3 linked regions of the Azotobacter salinestris genome follow. The protein of the gene in region 3 interacts with the protein of the main gene of each other region in a pairwise test. Links are inferred from orthologs where the notes say so. Each region holds a gene or a part of one and is shown on either strand. Other genes may lie near its edges.

The links. Proteins that work in one complex are often made in the same cells at the same time.
Region 1: the proteins of grxD (region 3) and GCU53_RS07250 interact in binary tests that used the Escherichia coli proteins (3 or more experiments, as listed by UniProt). The link is inferred for Azotobacter salinestris from one-to-one orthologs.
Region 2: the proteins of grxD (region 3) and GCU53_RS20025 interact in binary tests that used the Escherichia coli proteins (3 or more experiments, as listed by UniProt). The link is inferred for Azotobacter salinestris from one-to-one orthologs.

What each region holds. Positions count from the first base shown.
Region 1 is NZ_CP045302.1:1,535,261-1,542,337, forward strand. Bases 2,265-4,937 are described here. They hold GCU53_RS07250 (BolA family protein), read right to left. Parts: upstream 3,885-4,937; coding sequence 3,645-3,884; downstream 2,265-3,644. Other genes in these bases: hisG (ATP phosphoribosyltransferase), read right to left, coding at 2,265-2,292; murA (UDP-N-acetylglucosamine 1-carboxyvinyltransferase), read right to left, coding at 2,359-3,624; GCU53_RS07255 (STAS domain-containing protein), read right to left, coding at 4,057-4,365; GCU53_RS07260 (MlaC/ttg2D family ABC transporter substrate-binding protein), read right to left, coding at 4,362-4,937. In the rest of the region: hisC (histidinol-phosphate transaminase), read right to left, coding at 1-125; hisD (histidinol dehydrogenase), read right to left, coding at 238-1,548; more of hisG, read right to left, coding at 1,657-2,264; more of GCU53_RS07260, read right to left, coding at 4,938-5,009; outer membrane lipid asymmetry maintenance protein MlaD, read right to left, coding at 5,028-5,498; lipid asymmetry maintenance ABC transporter permease subunit MlaE, read right to left, coding at 5,498-6,295; GCU53_RS07275 (ATP-binding cassette domain-containing protein), read right to left, coding at 6,295-7,077. UniProt on the Escherichia coli protein: Involved in cell resistance against acid stress.
Region 2 is NZ_CP045302.1:4,264,372-4,271,759, forward strand. Bases 2,141-5,124 are described here. They hold GCU53_RS20025 (BolA family protein), read left to right. Parts: upstream 2,141-3,470; coding sequence 3,471-3,779; downstream 3,780-5,124. Other genes in these bases: GCU53_RS20015 (class II fumarate hydratase), read right to left, coding at 2,141-2,816; GCU53_RS20020 (DUF2059 domain-containing protein), read left to right, coding at 2,974-3,474; GCU53_RS20030 (DsbA family protein), read left to right, coding at 3,965-4,597; GCU53_RS20035 (ABC transporter ATP-binding protein), read left to right, coding at 4,590-5,124. Also shown: GCU53_RS20005 (OmpP1/FadL family transporter), read left to right, coding at 1-973; GCU53_RS20010 (DUF6316 family protein), read right to left, coding at 1,057-1,254; more of GCU53_RS20015, read right to left, coding at 1,422-2,140; more of GCU53_RS20035, read left to right, coding at 5,125-6,377; GCU53_RS20040 (extracellular catalytic domain type 1 short-chain-length polyhydroxyalkanoate depolymerase), read right to left, coding at 6,458-7,388. UniProt on the Escherichia coli protein: Transcriptional regulator that plays an important role in general stress response. Has many effects on cell morphology, cell growth and cell division. Acts by regulating the transcription of many genes, including dacA (PBP-5), dacC (PBP-6), ampC and mreB.
Region 3 is NZ_CP045302.1:1,429,152-1,434,659, forward strand. The notes cover bases 3-2,709. They hold grxD (Grx4 family monothiol glutaredoxin), read right to left. Parts: upstream 1,666-2,709; coding sequence 1,339-1,665; downstream 3-1,338. Other genes in these bases: GCU53_RS06730 (bacterioferritin-associated ferredoxin), read left to right, coding at 3-202; bfr (bacterioferritin), read left to right, coding at 394-864; argF (ornithine carbamoyltransferase), read left to right, coding at 1,967-2,709. Outside these bases: more of GCU53_RS06730, read left to right, coding at 1-2; more of argF, read left to right, coding at 2,710-2,887; GCU53_RS06750 (ABC transporter ATP-binding protein), read left to right, coding at 2,884-3,993; ybaK (Cys-tRNA(Pro) deacylase), read right to left, coding at 4,034-4,501; glpD (glycerol-3-phosphate dehydrogenase), read left to right, coding at 4,548-5,508. UniProt on the Escherichia coli protein: Monothiol glutaredoxin involved in the biogenesis of iron-sulfur clusters.

The sequences.
Region 1 (7,077 bases), 110 kb from region 3 along the record:
GCCCGCGGCGACGGCCCGTAGGGATTTTCATTGGTATTGAGCTTGACCAGCCTGCTCATCTTCGGCTGCTCGCCCGGCACATAGGGCACCAGGTTCTTGACGAAGGGGCTCCAGAATTTGCTCACGCCCTTCTCTCCTCGGATTCGTTGCAATCGTCTTGCGCAGAGGCTAGTCCGCCAACGCGCTCCTGTTCGGAAGCATCGCAGGCAGGGTCGCCCCTGCTGATTTCGTATGGTCTCAGGCCTTAATCCGGTATTCGGCGCTGCGCGCATGGGCCGTCAGGGATTCGCCACGAGCCAGCACCGACGCGGTTCTGCCCAGTTCGGAAGCCCCGGTTGCCGAGCAAAAGATAATCGACGAGCGTTTCTGGAAATCGTACACGCCTAGCGGCGACGAGAAACGTGCGGTACCGGAAGTCGGCAGAACATGGTTGGGACCGGCGCAATAGTCACCCAGGGCCTCGGCGGTATAGCGCCCCATGAAGATGGCGCCGGCATGGCGGATCTTCGGCAGCCACTGCTGCGGGTCGGCCACCGACAGTTCGAGGTGCTCGGGGGCGATACGGTTGGCCACGGCGATGGCCTGCTCCATGTCGGCCACCCGGATAAACGCACCGCGCCCCTCCAGCGAGGTACGGATGATCTCGGCGCGCTCCATGGTCGGCAGCAGACGGGCGATGCTCTCGGCCACCCTCTCGAGAAAGCCGGCATCCGGACTCACCAGGATCGACTGGGCATCCTCGTCGTGCTCGGCTTGGGAGAACAGGTCCATGGCGATCCAGTCCGGGTCGCTCTGCCCATCGCAGACCACCAGGATCTCCGAGGGGCCGGCGATCATGTCGATGCCGACTTGACCGAATACGTGGCGCTTGGCCGTGGCTACATAGATGTTGCCGGGACCGACGATCTTGTCCACCTGCGGCACGCTCTCGGTGCCATAAGCCAGCGCGGCCACGGCCTGGGCCCCGCCGATGGTGAACACGCGATCGACGCCGGCCACGCAGGCGGCAGCCAGCACCAGTTCGTTGAGTTCGCCACGCGGAGTCGGCACCACCATCACCACCTCGGCGACACCGGCCACCTTGGCCGGAATGGCATTCATCAGCACAGAGGACGGATAGGCCGCTTTTCCGCCCGGCACATACAGGCCGGCGCGGTCGAGCGGGGTGACCTGCTGGCCGAGCACGGTGCCATCGGCCTCGGTATAGGTCCAGGAGTCCTGCTTCTGCCGCTCGTGATACAGGCGCACGCGCTCGGCAGCCTTTTCCAGAGCTTCGCGCTGATCCGGGGAGATGCGTGTCAAGGCCAATTCCAGACGCTCGCGCGGCAAGATCAGTTCGGCCATGGAGCCAGCCTCGACGCTGTCGAAGCGCTGGGTGAATTCGACTACGGCAGCATCACCACGCTCGCGTACGGCCTGGATGATATCCAGCACGCGCTGATTGACGGCCTCATCGGAAACGCTTTCCCAGCTCAGCAGATGATCCAGATGGCGCGCAAAGTCCGGATCGGCAGCGTCGAGTCGGCGAAGGGCGAGGGATGCGGTCATAACGGCCTCTTGAATGGCTGAAACTCGGGCGCCGCTAGCCTAGCAAGCCTTCCGCGCGGGCACCCGAGAAATTTCGCTATGACACGGATAGGCGTTGGCAGATCGGGGTCAGGCAGGGTGTCGGGTCTCGACGGCTTCGCGCAGGGTGTCGATCAGGGCCTGGATGCGGGCATGCTGCATCTTCATCGAAGCCTTGTTGACGATCAGGCGCGAACTGATAGTGGCGATCAGCTCCTGGGGCTCTAGGCCATTGGCACGCAGTGTATTGCCGGTATCGACCACGTCGATGATCTTGTCGGCCAGCCCCACGAGCGGTGCCAGCTCCATGGAGCCATAGAGCTTGATGATGTCCACCTGGCGACCCTGCTCGGCATAATAGCGCTTGGCTACATTGACGAACTTGGTGGCGACCCGCAGACGCCCCCTGGGGGCCTCGGCTCCGACCTGGCCGGCAGTCATCAGCTTGCAGTTGGCGATCTTCAGGTCGAGAGGCTCGTACAAGCCCTGGCCGCCATACTCCATCAGTACATCCTTGCCGGCGATCCCCAGGTCGGCAGCACCGTTTTCGACATAGGTCGGCACGTCGGTGGCGCGGACGATCAGCAGACGCACATCCTCCTGACTGGTGGGGATGATGAGCTTGCGGCTTTTATCCGGATTCTCGATCGGCACGATGCCGGCCTCTGCGAGCAGCGGCAGTGTGTCATCGAGAATCCGGCCTTTGGACAGGGCAATGGTAAGCATGAAACGGATGTCCTTGGATATTTATCCCATCGCGGGCCGAGAGCGGCGCCATGCCAGGCGCCGGTCCTAACCCGGGATGCGGCGGATCTTGGCGCCGAGCAGTTGCAGCTTTTCCTCGATGCACTCGTAGCCACGATCGATATGGTAGATACGATCGATCAGGGTATCCCCCTCGGCTACCAGCCCGGCGATCACCAAGCTGGCGGAAGCACGCAGATCGGTGGCCATGACTGGAGCGCCCTTCAGACAGGGCACGCCGGTAACGATGGCGGTATTGCCCTCCACCAGAATGCGCGCGCCCATGCGGTTCATCTCGTAAACATGCATGAAGCGGTTCTCGAACACCGTTTCGATGACGGTGCCGGTGCCTTCGGCTATTGCATTCATGGAAATGAACTGGGCCTGCATGTCGGTCGGGAAGGCCGGATAGGGTGCGGTGCGCACATTCACGGCCTTGGGCCTGTTGCCCCTCATGTCCAGGGAGATCCAGTTGTTGCCGGTGTCGATCTGCGCACCGGCCTCTTCCAGCTTGAGCAGTACCGCTTCGAGAATGGTGGGATCGGTATCCTTGAGTTTGACCCGCCCACGGGTGGCAGCAGCGGCGACAAGGTAGGTTCCGGTCTCGATGCGATCGGGCATCACGCTATAACGGCCGCCGCCCAGGCGCTTGACGCCCTCGATGACGATGGTGTCGGTACCGGCTCCCTTGATCTGTGCGCCCATACCGATCAGGAAGTTGGCCAGATCGACCACTTCCGGTTCGCGGGCGGCATTCTCCAGCACAGTACGTCCATTGGCCAGGGCCGCGGCCATCATGATGTTCTCGGTACCGGTCACACTGACGATATCGAAAAAGAAATGGCCGCCACGCAGACCGCCGGCAGGAGCCTTGGCCTTGATATAGCCGCCCTCCATTTCGATCTGCGCGCCCAGTGCCTCGAGACCGCGGATATGCAGATCGACCGGCCGCGAACCAATGGCGCAGCCTCCCGGCAGGGCCACTTCGGCCTCGCCGAAGCGGGCAAGCATGGGGCCGAGCACCAGGATCGAGGCGCGCATGGTCTTGACCAGTTCGTAGGGTGCCACCAGTGTCTTGATGTTGCTGGCATCCACCTCAACACTGAGCTTTTCGTCGATCACAGGCTGCACGCCCATGCGCCCGAAAAGCTCGATCATCGTGGTGATGTCGTGCAGGTGCGGCAGATTGCAGACGGTGACAGGCGTATCGGCCAGCAGGGTCGCTGCCAGGATCGGCAGTGCCGCGTTCTTTGCCCCGGAAATGCGGATCTCGCCATCGAGAGGCTGGCCGCCGGTAATGATCAGTTTGTCCATGGTCTCTCGCGCAGGCAGGCTCAGGAACGCTCGGCCCAAGCGGCGCGACTGAAGAACTTCATGGTGATGGCATGAATCCGGCCATCGACGATCCAATCGTTTAGTTGGGCATAGACCAACTGTTGACGCTTCACCGGGCTCATACCGGCCAGCTCGTCGCTGATCAGGATGAGCTGGAAGTCGCAACCCTGACCCTGCACCTCGACTTGGGTGCCAGCCAGCTTGCTTTCCAGAAAGCTCTTGACCTCATTAGGCTGCATGCATACCTCGGAAGCTATCATGAATTACTCCTGCAGTGGGTATCGGCGCACAGCAGACGGGATCCTGGAATCACCGGCTTCATGGAAGCACCGGAAAGCCGCCCATCTTACAAAAAAGCCCGCCGGCTGCGAACCCTGCCGGCATTGAGCCGACAGAGAGCCGTGCAGACCGTCACGCCTCCAGCGGCAAGAGCTCGAGCAATCCGCAGACCTGGGCGATCTCGCGCATGTCCTGAGGCAGCGCCCGCATTCGCAGGCGCTTGCCGGCAGCCTTGGCATCGCGCAGATAGGCCAGCAGCAGGGAAAGCCCGACGCTGCTGGATTTTTCCACGCCCGCGCAGTCAAGCACCAAACCATCGGTCCCGGCAGTGCCGATCAGGGCCCTCCCCTGCTGACGCAGGGCCGGTCCATTGCTGTAGTCGATCACGCCGGCAAGGGTGAGCACACCGGGCTCGACCTGTAGAATCGAGGCCTCGCTCATTGCCCCGCAGCCTTCCTGCCTTCCTCGCTATCCTTGGCCTTGGCCACCACGTCGGCCCAGCCATCGATAGTCTTGTCCAGATTCTGGCCATTGCGCTGCATGCTCTCGGCGAACTGGTCACGGAACAGCTTGCCGATGTTGATGCCATTGATGATGACATTGCGCAGCAGCCACTGATCCTGCTTCTTCACCATGGTGTAGGAAACCGGATAGACGGTGCCCTGGGTATCGCGAACCTCCATACCAACGCTGGCGCGGTCGCCTTCGACTGGCACGGAAGAGGACAGCACGCGGATATCCTGATTGTTATACTCCAAGAGAGCGTTACCGTAGAACTGCATCAGGCTGCGCTTGAAATTCTCCTGGAAGCGGGTCATCTGCTCGGGAGTCGCCTTGCGCGAGTACTTGACGGTCATGATGCTGCGGGAAATCCCGTCGGCATCCACCACCGGCCCGAGAATCCGGTCCAGCGTATCGTAGAAAGCCTGCGGATTGCTTTTGTAGAGAGCCTTGTTCTTCTTCAGCTCGCCGAGCAGGGAGTCGGTAGTCTGCTGCACCACCTGATGAGGGGTGGTCGATGCAGTTGCGAACAGCGGCAGGAGAGCCAGCAGAACCAGAAAACCACGACGCAAAACAGTAAGCATAGGAATATCCTCTGTAACCTATTCTTCTTTGTCCTTGTTGACGGAGTTCATCAGGAACTTGCCGATCAGATCCTCGAGCACCAGTGCCGACTGGGTATCCTGGATGGAGTCGCCATTCTTCAGCACCTCCTCCTCGCCTCCGACGCTGATGCCGACATACTTCTCACCCAGCAGGCCGGCGGTCAGGATGGCCGCCGTGGAGTCGGTCGGCAGATTGTCGACGCGCTTCTCCAGTTCCATGGTCACACGGCCGGTATAGCTGTTGCGATCCAGGTCGATGGCCGTGACCTTGCCGATGGCAACGCCAGCCATTGTCACCTTGGCCCTGACTGTCAAGCCGGCGATGTTATCGAAATACGCATAAAGCTTGTAGGTATCGCCATTGGTGCTGACCGTCAGGCCGCTGACACGCAGTGCCAGCAGCAGGAGGGCCAGCATACCTGCCAGGATGAACAGGCCAACACCGGTTTCCAGGGTGCGGGTTTGCATCAGTTATCTCCAAACATCAAGGCTGTCAGAATGAAGTCCAGTCCCAGCACGGCCAGCGAGGCATAGACCACTGTTCTTGTAGTAGCGCGGCCGATCCCTTCCGAAGTCGGCTCGCAGTCGTAACCCTGGAATACGGCGATCCAGGTCACCACGAAGGCGAAGACGATGCTCTTGATCGCACCATTGATCACATCGTCGTGCAGGTCCACGCTGCTCTGCATGCTGGCCCAGAACGAGCCCTCATAGACACCCAGCCAATCGACCGCGACCATGGCAGCTCCCCAGATACCCACCACGTTGAAGATCGCGGCCAGCAACGGCATGGAGAGGAAGCCGGCCCACAGGCGCGGCGCAATGATGTACTTGAGCGGATCGACACCGATCGTCTCCAGGCTGGAAAGCTGCTCGGTAGACTTCATATTGCCGATTTCCGCAGTGAGCGCCGAGCCGGCGCGCCCGGCGAACAGCAGGCCGGTGACGACCGGTCCCAGTTCGCGCAACAGGGTCAGGGCAACCAGTTGTCCGACTGCCTGCTCCGAACCGTAGCTGACCAGAATGTTATAGCCTTGCAGCGCCAGTACCATGCCAATGAAGAGGCCGGAGACGACGATGATTGGCAGCGACAGCACGCCGATCGAGTGAGTCTGCTTCACCAGCAGTTGGAAGCCGCTACCGGCACCGCCCCGGCCAAACATGGCATGCAAGAGGAACAGCGCAGAACGCCCCATTGCTTCGACCACATCGATCGCGGCACGACCGAGCAGACCGACCTGCTCGAGGAGGGATCTCTTGTGCATCAGCGCCTCCCCAGAAGGTCGTTGCGATAATCCGGCGCCGGGAAGTGGAAAGGCACCGGACCGTCCGGCAGCCCCTTCATGAACTGGGTGACACGCGGATTCTTGGAATTCATCAAGTCTTCGGGGGTCCCCTCTCCCAGAACCTGTCCATCGCCCACCACATAGAGGTAATCGGCAATGCTGGCCGTCTCGGCCAAGTCGTGGGAGACCACTATACTGGTAATGCCAAGGGCATCATTGAGCAGGCGGATCAGACGCACCAGTACACCCATGGCAATCGGATCCTGGCCCACGAAGGGTTCGTCATACATGAGAATCCGCGGATCGAGAGCAATCGCCCGGGCCAGCGCCACCCGGCGCTTCATGCCCCCCGAAAGCTCGTCGGGCATCAGGTCTATGGCGCCGCGCAACCCGACCGCCTGCAGCTTCATCAGGACGATGTCGCGGATCATTTCATCCGGCAGCTTGGTATGGACCCGCAACGGAAAGGCGACGTTCTCGAACACATCGAGATCGGTGAAGAGCGCACCACTCTGGAAGAGCACTCCCATTTCCTTGCGCATTTCGAACAGCTCGCTGCGCGAGAGATGCGGGAGATTGTGCCCATTGACCCAGACTTCCCCGCTTTCCGGCTTCAGCTGGGCGGCTATCAGACGCAATAGAGTGGTCTTGCCACACCCCGAGGGCCCCATGATGCCGGTGACTTTGCCACGCGGTATGCGGATGTCTACATTATTGAAAATGCTGCGCGAGCCCCGCTTGAAGGAGAGGCCCTTCAGCGT
Region 2 (7,388 bases), 2.8 Mb from region 3 along the record:
GCCGGTCGTGCTGGCCGTGCGTCCCGGCAGTCCCGGCACCTTGCCGGTGCCGGTCGGCTTCGCCCGTGCGAGTCGCCCTGGCGGGGCTGCCGAGGGGGGAGCGCCCATGGCGGGGAGCGGCGAGCCGGGCACGAGCCGCCTGATCCCCGAATCCGGGCTGACCGGCCTGAGCGTGCAGCCGACCTTCTCCTACCAGATCAACGATACCCTCTCCGTCGGCGTCGGTCCGCGCTTCGTCCACGGTGCCGTGGTCGGCGGTGCGGTTCCCGGCAGCGATCCGGCCGATGCGCCAGCGGCCTATCACGACAGCGACACCGACGCCGGGCTCAATCTGGGCCTGCTGTACCGGCTGGGCGACAGCACCTGGCTGGGACTGGCCTATGCCAGCGGCTACGAGCTGGAGCTCGACGAGCGCGCCGGGGTCGCCGATCCGGTGGCGAACATTGTCCAGGGGCGTCCGGAGACCAACCGGCTGATTGCCGAGACGCGGGCGCCAGATAGCGTCACCGCGAGCATTTCCCACCGGCTCGACAACGGCTGGATGCTGTCGGCCAGCCTCGGCTGGATGGGCTGGAGCGGGCTGGAGCGGGCCGTCGGCGAAGCGCCGGCCCTCGGTGCCGCGGGTGCCGGCAGCGAACATCAGTACCGCGACACCTGGCGCCTCGCCCTGGGGGCGGAGCAGCAGCTCGGCGAGCGCCTGCGCTGGAGCATGGGCGTGAGCTACGACTCGTCGCCTTTGCCCGGCAATCAGCGGAATCTGGACGATCCGCTGCCGGAGAACCTGCGCCTGGCCGCCGGACTGAGCTACCAGATGGACGAGGGGGTGGAGTTGCAGCTCGGCTACAGCCTGGTCTGGCTGGGCGAGTCGGACTCCCGGCAGAACAACCGGACGCGCAACGACAGCCTCCTGTCCGCCGAGCCGCCCAGCAGCACCCTGCACGTCATCGGCGGAGGCATGGTCTGGCGTTTCTGAGCTTCAGGCGGTATGGCAGCCTGCGGGACACAGTGTCCTCCACCCGGTGCGGCGGCCGGTCGCCAGCGCACCGGGAGCGCTTCTCACAGGGAGGGCTGTTGCGCCTGGCACTGGCGGATGTATTCCTGGACGGCCTGCTGGGCCTCCTGGCGAGTGCGGTAGGGGCCCATCAGCTGGCCCTCGCGGGTGTCGAAGAAGTATTCGTGGTTGATGGCGCAGATGCGCTCGCTGCGAAAGCGGGTGACAGGGGCCGTCGGATCGGTTGCGCGTTGTGCGGGCATAAGGTGCTCCTTGCAGGGGTTGAGGCGGACAAAGGAGGGCGGATCGGAAGCGGTGCGCCTCCGATGTGGCACTATGCTATCAGAATGGCAGAGCCGCCGTCCCGCCGGGCAGAGAGGGGCGGCGGGGCCCCTTTCGCGACTGCATGGCCGAGGCCGCTGGCGCTCCTTCACTCGTGCCGGCCGGCCTCCAGCATATCCTGCGGACGCACCCAGGTGTCGAACTCCTCGCCGCTGACGTATCCCAGGGCCAGCGCGGCCTCGCGCAGGGTGGTGCCCTCGGCGTAGGCCTTCTTGGCGATCTCCGCGGCCTTGTCGTAGCCGATGTGCGGGTTCAGCGCGGTCACCAGCATCAGGCTGCGCTCGAGGTGCGCGGTCATCCGCTGCGGGTCCGGCTCCAGTCCCTCGATGCAGTGCAGGCGGAAGTTGTGGCAACCGTCGGCAAGCAGGCGCACCGACTGCAGCAGGTTGTGGATGATCACCGGCTTGTAGACGTTGAGCTGCAGGTGTCCCTGGCTGGCGGCGAGGGCGATGGTGCTGTCGTTGCCCAGCACCTGGCAGGCGAGCATGGCCAGGGCCTCGCACTGGGTCGGGTTGACCTTGCCGGGCATGATCGAGCTGCCCGGCTCGTTGGCCGGCAGGCGCACCTCGGCGAAGCCGGCGCGCGGGCCGGAGCCGAGCAGGCGCAGGTCGTTGGCGATCTTCATCAGCGCCACCGCCAGGGTCTTCAGCGCGCCGGAGAGATGCACCAGGGGCTCGTGGCCGGCGAGGGCGGCGAACTTGTTCGGCGCCGAGACAAAGGGCAGGCCGGAGAGGGCGGCCAGTTCAGCGGCGATGGCTTCGGCGAAGCCCGGCGGCGCGTTCAGTCCGGTGCCGACCGCGGTGCCGCCCTGGGCCAGTTCGCAGACCGCCGGCAGCGCCGCGCGGATCGCCCGCTCGGCGTAGTCGAGCTGGGCGACGAAGGCCGAGAGCTCCTGGCCGAAGGTGATCGGCGTGGCATCCATCAGATGGGTGCGGCCGGTCTTCACCAGATTGATATGCCGCGCCGCCTGCTCGGCGATGGCGCCGCTCAGCTCGTCGATCGCCGGCAGCAGGTCGTGCTGCACGGCGCGCACCGCGGCGATGTGCATGGCGGTGGGAAAGCAGTCGTTGGAACTCTGGCCATGGTTGACGTGGTCGTTGGGGTGCACCGGACTCTTGCCGCCACGCTGACCGCCGGCCAGTTCGTTGGCGCGCCCGGCGATCACCTCGTTGACGTTCATGTTGCTCTGCGTGCCGCTGCCGGTCTGCCAGACCACCAGCGGGAACTGGTCGTCGTGCCTGCCGGCGAGGACCTCGTCGGCGGCCTGTTCGATCAGCCGGGCGATGTCCGGCGGCAGCTCGCCGATGCGGTCGTTGACCCGTGCGGCGGCCTTCTTGATCAGCGCCAGGGCATGTACCACCGCCAGCGGCATGCGCTCCTGGCCGATGGCAAAGTTGATCAGCGAGCGCTGCGTCTGGGCGCCCCAGTAGGCCTCCTCGGGAACCTCGATCGGCCCCAGGCTGTCGGTTTCGGTGCGACTCATGCGGCGAATCTCCACGAAAGTTAGGGGTCTAGCGAAGTGTAGACGCCGCCTCCGCCAGCCTCCCTTGAGCCCCCACCGGCTTGGGCGCAGAATGCTCCGGCCGGGGAGGCCCGACCGGGGGCTTTTCCCCTTTTGCCTTGCCTAGAAGGATGTCCTAATGTTCCGTTTTCGAGTGCTCTGTGCCGCGACCCTGCTGCTCTGTGCCAGCGGCCAGACACTGGCCGATGCCGCCAGCCATGCCGCCACCGCGGAGAAGTTCCTCCAGGTGGTGCGGGCCGACAAGCTGACCGTGCCCGTCTATGCCCAGGTGCAGCAGATGTTCGCCCAGCGCTTCGCCGAGGCCAAGGCGCCGCAGAGCAAGCAGCCACTGCTCGAGCGCTACCAGGCCCGGGCCAATACCGCGCTGGACCGGGCGGTCGGCTGGGACAAGCTCAAGCCCGAGATGATCAGGCTCTACACCGGCACCTTCAGCGAGCGCGAAATGAAGGAGCTGCTCGAGTTCTACCAATCGTCGCTGGGCCAGAAGGTTTTGCAGAGCATGCCGGCGCTCACCGCGCAGTCGGCGCAGATGACCCAGGCGGCCCTGGAAAAGGCGGTTCCGGAAGTGAACCGGCTGCTTGACGAGATGCAGAAAGAACTGGGAGAGACCAAGAAATGACCGCCAAGATCGAGCGCATCAAGAGCGCCCTGGCAGCCCTCGAGCCCAGCCATCTGGAGGTGCTCGACGAGAGCCACATGCACAGCCGCGGTCTGGAGACCCATTACAAGGCGGTGGTCGTCAGCCCGCAGTTCGCCGGCCTGGGTGTGGTCAAGCGCCACCAGAAGGTCTACGCCACTCTCGGCGAGCTGATGGGACAGATGCATGCCCTGGCCCTGCACACCTACACCCCCGAAGAGTGGGCGGAGCGCGGCAGCGCGCCGGATTCGCCGCTCTGCGCCGGCGGCAGCAAGCACGACCACTGAGAGGGCGGCAATTCGCCGCATGTCTGCCTGTCCGTTTCCGCTGCGGTAAACTCCCCCTGCGCCGGCCTCCGCCGGCGCAGCCATTTTCAGGGTATCGACAGCTTTTTTGCCGGCCAGGGGCCACCCCCTCGGCCCGGCTGACTACGATCAGAAAACGCACCCTCCACACGCGCTACGGAGTTCGTATGAGTGAGCGCCTGCTCTATGTAATGGATCCGATGTGCTCCTGGTGCTGGGGTTTCGCCCCGGTGGTCGAGGAGCTGGCCAGTCAGGCGGCACGGGCCGGCGTGCGCCTGGACTGGGTGGTCGGCGGCCTGCGCCGGGAGAGTTCGCCGCTGATCGAGCCGGCCCGCTCGCGCATCCTCGCCCACTGGCAGGCGGTTCACGCCAGCACCGGCCAGCCCTTCAACTTCGCCGAGGGATTGCCCGAGGGGCTGGTCTACGACACCGAGCCGGCCTGTCGGGCGCTGGTCGTGGCACGCCACCTCGCGCCGCGGCGGGTGGCGCGCCTCGCGCGGCTGATCCAGCGGGCCTTCTATGTGGAGGGCCGCGACGTCACCCGTGCGCGCGTTCTGCTGGAGCTGGCCGAGGCCGCTGGATTCACCCGCTGCTGCTTCGCCGAAGCCTTCGACAGTGCCGAGCAGCAGGCCGCCACCCGTGCCGATTTCGCCTGGGCCGAGCGGCTCGGCATCGCCGGCTTTCCGACCCTGCTGGCCGAGCGCAACGGCATGCTCGCCCTGCTGACCAATGGCCACCAGCCGCTGGAGCGCCTGGCGCCCCTGCTGGAGCGTTGGCTGGAGCGCGTCGCCCATGCCTGAGCCCGTCGACCGCCTGAGCTGGGCGGAGATCCGCCGGCTCGCCCTGCGCCACCGCAAGGCCCTGCTGCTGGCCAACGGTGTCGCCGTGCTGGCGGCCCTGGCCAGCGTGCCGATTCCGCTGCTGCTGCCGCTGCTGGTCGACGAGGTGCTGCTCAAGCAGGGCGATGCGGCGCTGCGACTGATGGACCGCCTGCTGCCCGGCGCCTGGCAGAACGCGGTCGGCTACATCGGCCTGATGCTGCTGGTGAGTCTGCTGCTGCGCGGCGCCGCGCTGCTGTTCAACGTGGTGCAGGCGAAGCTGTTCGCCGGATTGTCGAAGGACGTCGTCTACCGCCTGCGCGTGCGCCTGATCGAACGGCTCAAGCGCATTTCCCTCGGCGAATACGAAAGCCTCGGCAGCGGCACCGTGACCGCCCATCTGGTCACCGACCTGGACACCCTGGACACCTTCATCGGCGACACCCTGAGCCGCTTTCTGGTCGCGATCCTGACCCTGGCCGGCACCTCGGCGATCCTGATCTGGATGCACTGGCAGCTGGCCCTGCTGATCCTGCTGTTCAACCCGTTGGTGATCTACGCCACGGTGCTGCTCGGCAAGCGCGTCAAGCACCTGAAGAAGCTCGAGAACGACAGCACCGCGCGCTTCACCCAGGCGCTCGGCGAAACCCTCGAGGCGATCCAGGAAGTGCGCGCCGGCAACCGCCAGGGCTTCTTCCTCGCCCGCCTCGGCCAGCGCGCCCGGGAGGTGCGCGACCGCGCCGTCGCCTCGCAGTGGAAGACCGATGCCTCGAGCCGCGCCAGCGGCCTGCTGTTCCAGTTCGGCATCGACGTGTTCCGCGCCGCGGCGATGCTCACCGTGCTGTTCTCCGACCTGTCGATCGGCCAGATGCTCGCGGTGTTCAGCTACCTGTGGTTCATGATCGCCCCGGTGGAGCAACTGCTCGGCCTGCAGTACGCCTTCTACGCCGCCGGTGGCGCCCTGACGCGGATCAACGAGCTGCTCGCCCGCGCCGACGAGCCGCAGTACCCCGGCAGCGTCGATCCGTTCAAGGGGCGCACCACGGTCGGCATCGAGGTGCATGATCTGCACTTCGCCTACCGCGACGAGCCGGTGCTGGACGGTCTCGACCTGTCCATCGCGCCGGGCGAGAAGGTCGCCGTGGTCGGCGCCTCGGGCGGCGGCAAGAGCACCCTGGTGCAGCTGCTGCTCGGCCTCTACAGCCCGCAGTCGGGGAGCATCCGCTTCGGCGGCTCGACCCTCCAGGAGATCGGCCTGGAGCGGGTGCGCGAACACGTCGCGGTGGTCCTCCAGCAGCCGGCGCTGTTCAACGACTCGGTGCGCGCCAACCTGACCCTGGGCCGCGAGCGCAGCGACCAGGACTGCTGGCAGGCGCTGGAGATCGCCCAGCTGGCGGCGACCGTGCGCGCCCTGCCGCAGGGGCTGGACAGCGTGGTCGGCCGCTCCGGGGTGCGCCTCTCCGGCGGTCAGCGGCAGCGCCTGGCGATCGCCCGCATGGTGCTCGCCGACCCGCAGGTGGTGATCCTCGACGAGGCCACCTCGGCCCTCGACGCGGCCACCGAATACGCCCTGCACCAGGCACTGGCGCGTTTCCTCCAGGGCCGCACCACCCTGATCATCGCCCACCGCCTGTCGGCGGTGAAGCAGGCCGACCGGGTGCTGGTGTTCGACGGCGGGCGCATCGCCGAGGAGGGCGACCACCACCAGCTGATCGCCGAGGGCGGCCTGTACGCCAGGCTCTACGGGCATCTGCAGCACTGAGCCGGCAACCGGGGAAAGTGCCCGGCGAAGGTCGGGCAAGGTGAAAATGCAGCGCGGCATCAGCGAGTCCGGGCCTTTGCCTACCAGTTGCAGGCCTCCGGCGGACGGGCGAACCATTTCCCCGGCGCGCCTTCGTGGAGCGTCACCGGCTCCCACCACTGGCCGGCGTGGCCGAGGTCCTCGCGGTCGCCGCTGGAAAGGACCCGGCTGCGCAGCCAGCCGCCGGGCACCGCCCGTCCGCCGAACAGGTGCGCGCTGGGCGAGGCGGTGACGACCGCGCAGGTCGCCGCGGGGACGTCCGGGTCCTCCACCAGCACCGTGCGGATCGCCTCGCTGCGCTTGCCGCGCCGGTTGGTGGTGGTGTAGAGGCAGCGATAGCGGCCGGCACGGCGGTTGTCGACCGTGCAGTCGACACCGACCGCCAACTCGCCGTCCCCGGCATCGCTGGCGCGGGCGCCGGGGTCGACGAACGGCTCGCCGAGTGCCAGGCGCAGCGGATTGGGGCCCTCGATGGCTACCCGCGGGTGGTCGTCCGCGGTTGTGCCGTTGCGCGGATGGCGGGCGAAGAAGTTCCAGAGGATGTCCGGATGGCTGGGGCCCTGGCGCAGCGCGTAGGGGCCGTCGCGACCGTGCTCGCCGCCGATCCAGTAGTGGCCGCGGTCGGTGTCGTCCGCGGCCGGGGTTTCCAGCGGTCCCCGGTAGAACAGGGTCTCCACCAGCGAGCGGCTGGCGCTGTTGCCGTCGGCGCTGAAGATCTCGTGGCGGCAGGCGTAATCGTCGCCGCCGAATACCGGGATGCAGCGCCGCTGCGCCGCCAGGGTGGTGGCCGGGCTGTCGAACGGCGCCATACCGAACACCTTGAGGTGGGCGTCGCGCAGGCGGCGTCCGGCGCTCTGCACCACGGTGCAGTCGTTGTCGTTCTGGATCACCAGCAGCGGAATGGGGTAGGGATCGTCGAGTTCGGCGCGCATGTCGTCGGCCACCTGCTCGACGCCGTGCAGGCTGGCGCCG
Region 3 (5,508 bases):
AGGTATTACCGATGGTCAAATCCGCAGCGCAATCCAAGGCGGCTGCTGTACCTATCGTGATGTACGTATTGCGCTTGGCGTTGGCACACAGTGTGGTAAATGCGCCTGTGTAGCCAAGCAGATCGCGCGGGAGACTCTTGGCGAAGAGGCGCAAAACACCCAGGATGCAACCTTCTGCCCGGCAGTACTGGCTGCCTCTTGATGCTTATGGAAGCCGGGCGCCACGGCACCCGGCTTCCTATCTCCCCGCCGATCCAGCCACTGAATGAACCCCTCGCACAAACAGTCGCACTAGAGACTTATTCTCTATTGGACTCAATCACTTAGCTTTTGACATATCCAATCCAAAAGACCAAACTGCCTCATCAACATCCCTATTCAAAAGGAATGGACATGAAAGGCGACAAGATAGTCATCCAGCACCTCAACAAGATCCTCGGCAACGAGTTGATCGCAATCAACCAGTATTTTCTGCATGCACGCATGTATGAGGACTGGGGGCTGGAAAAGCTCGGCAAGCATGAGTATCACGAGTCCATTGACGAGATGAAGCATGCCGACAAGCTGATCAAGCGCATTCTGTTTCTTGAGGGCCTGCCCAACCTTCAGGAGCTCGGCAAGCTCCTCATCGGTGAACACACCAGAGAAATGCTCGAGTGCGATCTGAAGCTTGAGCAAGCGGGATTGCCCGATCTGAAAGCCGCCATTGCCTACTGTGAAAGCGTTGGGGACTATGCCAGTCGCGAACTGCTGGAAGATATCCTCGAGTCAGAAGAGGAACACATTGATTGGCTGGAAACCCAGCTCGATCTGATCGACAAGATCGGCCTGGAGAACTATCTGCAATCGCAAATGGACGAGTAAGCGACAGCAGGCTGCAATGATGCCGCGAAACCACATCCGCCAGTAGCACTTCAGCCGGACACACGAAAAAGGCTTTTTCCGCATAAGTGTGCAAGGCTCTTTCCAGAGCAGATACGCCCCGAGTCATTCGGGGCGTTTGTCTTTTCAGGCACCCCCTGTCGAGCCCCCGCCCAGCCAGGACGCCTCAGGCCAACCATGCAATCAGCATATTTCCAGCAAATCCCCCAACTACATTTGCAACAAAGACAGAAGCAGTCGGGATGCCTTCCTCCTAGATACAAGATGGCCAATACGAATGAGCACCTCAAAACAGGGCGGAACAACAGGCTGTCTTGCCTAAGCCTTGAGTTCAAATCGACACATCAATAAAAATGCCCACATCGTCAATGTGGGCACTTGTCGAATCATCCTGCTAGGCCATCCGGTCCTTACACAGCCCGTCCGGACGAAAGCAGCATCGCAATTGCATTCATCTCAGGCATCGGCTTTATCGGATGCATCCTTCACAAGCTGCTGCAGCTCACCCTTTTCGAACAGTTCAAGGATGATGTCGCTTCCCCCGATCAGTTCTCCTTTAACCCATAGTTGCGGAAAAGTCGGCCAATTGGCGTACTTCGGAAGACTGGTACGAATCTCAGGGTTCTGCAGAATATCGACATAGGCGAATCGCTCGCCACAAGCCATCAGGGCTTGTGCAGCGCGAGCAGAGAAGCCGCACTGGGGTGCATTCGGCGAGCCTTTCATGTATAGCAGAATGCTATTGCTGGCGATTTGCTCTTTGATAGTTTCGATAACATCCATTGGGTCACCTCGACTGGACTTTCCGACGAAGTCGGCACGATGACGGCATTGTAACGGAAAACCAAGCTCTGCGCTCAGCCTTCCCTAAAACACCCCTGCAGCAGACAGCTCTTTTGCAGGACAAAGGCATGGACTTTGCTTCCATTGCCTTCAGCGTTGGTTTGCGCGGCTTTGCATTTTCCCTATAAGATCGCCGCTTTCCCATTTTCGCCACCCCGTGAGTGGCTGCTGTAGGCATAGTTTTTCTGGTGAAGTCCATGTCCGGCCTGCAGCTTGTACCGATATAAGAAAGGAACCGATGATGAGCGCAAGGCACTTTCTCTCACTGATGGACTGCACGCCCCAGGAACTGGCCAACCTGATTCGTCGCGGCATCGAGTTGAAGGATCTGCGCAACAGCGGCGCCCTGTTCGAGCCCCTGAAAAACCGCGTACTGGGCATGATTTTCGAGAAGGCCTCGACTCGTACCCGCCTGTCCTTCGAGGCAGGAATGATCCAGCTCGGCGGCCAAGCCATCTTTCTCTCGCCACGGGATACTCAGCTGAATCGCGGCGAACCCATCAGCGACACAGCCATCGTCATGTCGCGCATGCTCGATGCAGTGATGATCCGCACCTTTGCCCATAGCACTCTGACGACCTTCGCAGAAAACTCCCGGATACCCATCATCAATGGCCTGTCCGATGATCTGCACCCCTGCCAGCTGCTGGCCGACATGCAGACCTTCCACGAGCAGCGGGGCTCGATTCAGGGCAAGACAGTGGCCTGGATCGGCGACGGCAACAACATGTGCAACACCTATATCGAAGCTGCATGTCAATTCGATTTCCAGCTCAAGATCGCCTGTCCGGAGGGCTTTGAACCCAAGCCCGAATTTGTCGCCGTTGCCCCCGAGCGCGTACAAATCATGCGTGATCCTCATGAAGCAGTTGCCGGCGCCCACCTGGTCAGCACCGACGTATGGACCTCCATGGGTCAGGAAACGGAAGCCGAAGATCGATTGGCGCTCTTCAAGCCCTACCAGGTGACCAGCGGGCTGCTTGATCTCGCCGCCGACGACGTCCTTTTCATGCATTGCCTGCCAGCCCATCGCGGTGAAGAGGTCAGCCTCGACCTGCTTGACGACCCACGCTCGGTGGTCTGGGACCAGGCGGAAAACCGCCTGCATGCGCAGAAGGCACTGCTGGAATTTCTCATCGAGCCGGCTTATCACCACGCATGACCCACTCCCTACTGCTCAACCTGCGCAATCTCGTCTGTGGCTACCAAGGCCACAGGGTCGTCCAGCAGGTCAACCTGCACCTGAATGCCGGCGATATCGGTTGCCTGCTCGGCCCCTCCGGCTGCGGCAAAACCACCACTCTGCGCGCCATCGCCGGCTTCGAGCCGGTGCAGGAAGGCGAGATCCAGCTCGCCGGCGAAGTGATCTCCCGCGCCGGTTTTACCCTGGCGCCGGAGAAGCGCCGCATCGGCATGGTGTTCCAAGACTACGCGCTGTTTCCGCACCTCACAGTGGCGGAGAACATTGGCTTCGGCATCCGCAAGCACCCGCAGCGCGCCCGTATCACCGCCGAGCTACTGGAGCTGGTCAAGCTCACTCACCTGACGCAGCGCTACCCCCACGAGCTTTCCGGCGGTCAGCAGCAACGAGTGGCGCTCGCCCGCGCCCTGGCGCCGGAGCCCCAGTTGCTGCTGCTCGACGAGCCCTTCTCCAACCTGGATGTGGAACTGCGCCGCAAGCTCAGCCACGAGGTGCGCGATATCCTCAAGGCACGCGGCACCAGCGCGGTACTGGTGACCCACGACCAGGAAGAAGCCTTCGCGGTCAGTGATCATGTCGGCGTATTCAGAAATGGCTACCTGGAGCAGTGGGATACGCCCTACAACCTCTACCACGAACCGCTCACCCCCTTCGTCGCCAGTTTCGTCGGCCAAGGCTATTTCATCCGTGGCCAGCTGCTGACCCCGGGGACGGTGCAGACCGAGCTCGGTGTGATTCAGGGCAATCGTGCCTACACCTGCCCCATCGGCAGCTCAGTGGAGGTTCTGCTGCGTCCGGATGACATCGTCCATACGCCAGGTAGCACGTTAGAAGCCACCATCACCGGCAAGACCTTCCTCGGTGCCTCCACCTTCTATCGCCTGCGGCTTCCTACCGGCAGCCCGCTGGAGGCCGTCTTCCCCAGCCATATCGATCATCTGCCCGGGGAGCAGGTAGGCATCAGCGTAGCCGCCGAACACTTGGTGATCTTTCCTACCCCGGACAATGGATCTCTCCTGCCCGACCTGACCAGCTCCGGCGTACGCCGCTATAGTGAGGCATGCTGATCACAGCCTGGCCGAAAGCGTGGGCCGGCGCCTACGGGAGTCAGCGCCCGATGGCTGCAAAGCTGGCTTGGGTATGCTCGGCCAGCACCTCTGCTGCCAGTTCCACCTCCAATCCGCGGCGGCCGGCACTGACAAAGATGCTCGGGAAGGTGCGAGCCGATTCATCGATGAAGGTACGCAGGCGTTTCTTCTGTCCCAGAGGACTGATGCCTCCTAGCAGATAGCCAGTGCTGCGCTGGGCAATGCCGGCATCGGCCATATCGACCCTCTTGACACCGGCGGCACCGGCCAGGGCCTTCAGATCCAGACTGCCGGCGACCGGCACCACCGCCACTAGCAGCTCGCCCCTTTCGGTCGAGGCCAGCAGCGTCTTGTAGACCTGCTCCGGCGGCAACCCGAGCTTTTCCGCTGCCTCCAGGCCATAGGAGGCGGACTTGGGGTCATGAATGTAACTGTGCACACGGAACTCGGCGCGGGCTTTCTTCAGCAGATCGATGGCAGGGGTCATGTTTGAAAGTGGAAAATGAGACTATAGAAGCGTTACCTTAGCCGAAATGAACAATAACTCCCCAGCCTTCTCCGCAATACCCGATGCCCCGCTTTACGATTTGGTCGTGGTCGGTGGTGGCATCAACGGTGCCGGCATTGCCGCCGACGCCGCCGGCCGTGGCCTGCACGTACTGCTGTGCGAACAGCATGATCTGGCCGCGCACACCTCTTCAGCCAGCAGCAAACTGATCCACGGCGGCCTGCGCTACCTCGAGCAGGGCGAGTTCCGCCTGGTACGCGAGGCGCTGGCCGAGCGCGAAATACTGCTGGGCAAGGCCCCTCATATCGTTCGGCCGCTGAGCTTCATCCTTCCCCTGCGCCCGCAGCTGCGACCAGCCTGGATGATCCGCGCCGGTCTGTTCGTCTATGACCGCTTGAGCGGCCGCGGGCAGTTGCCTACCTCACATGCGGTGCGCTTCACGGCAGACAGTCCGCTCAAGGCGGAAATCCGACGCGGCTTCGAATATGCCGACTGCCAAGTGGACGATGCTCGCCTGGTGCTACTCAACGCCATGGCCGCACGGGAAAGGGGCGCGATCATCTGCCCCCGCACCCGCTGCCTGTCTGCACAGCGCCAGCAGGGCCTCTGGCAGGTCGAACTGCAGCGGACCGATGGCGATCGCTTCAGTGTTCGTGCCCGGGCATTGGTGAATGCCACCGGCCCGTGGGTGAGCCGCTTCATCGAGGACGCCCTGCACCAGCGCCCGCCCCATCGCATCCGCCTGGTCCAGGGCAGCCACCTGATTGCACCGCGCCTGTACGAAGGAAACGAGGCCTATATTTTGCAAAACGAGGACCGACGTCTCGTCTTCGTCATTCCCTATCTACAGCGCTACAGCCTGATCGGCACCACCGACCGGGAGTTCGCAGGCGACCCGGCCAAGGTGCATATCAGCGAGACGGAGATCGATTACCTGCTGCGGGTGGTCAACGCTCATTTCAAGCGGCCGCTGCAGCGCAGCGATA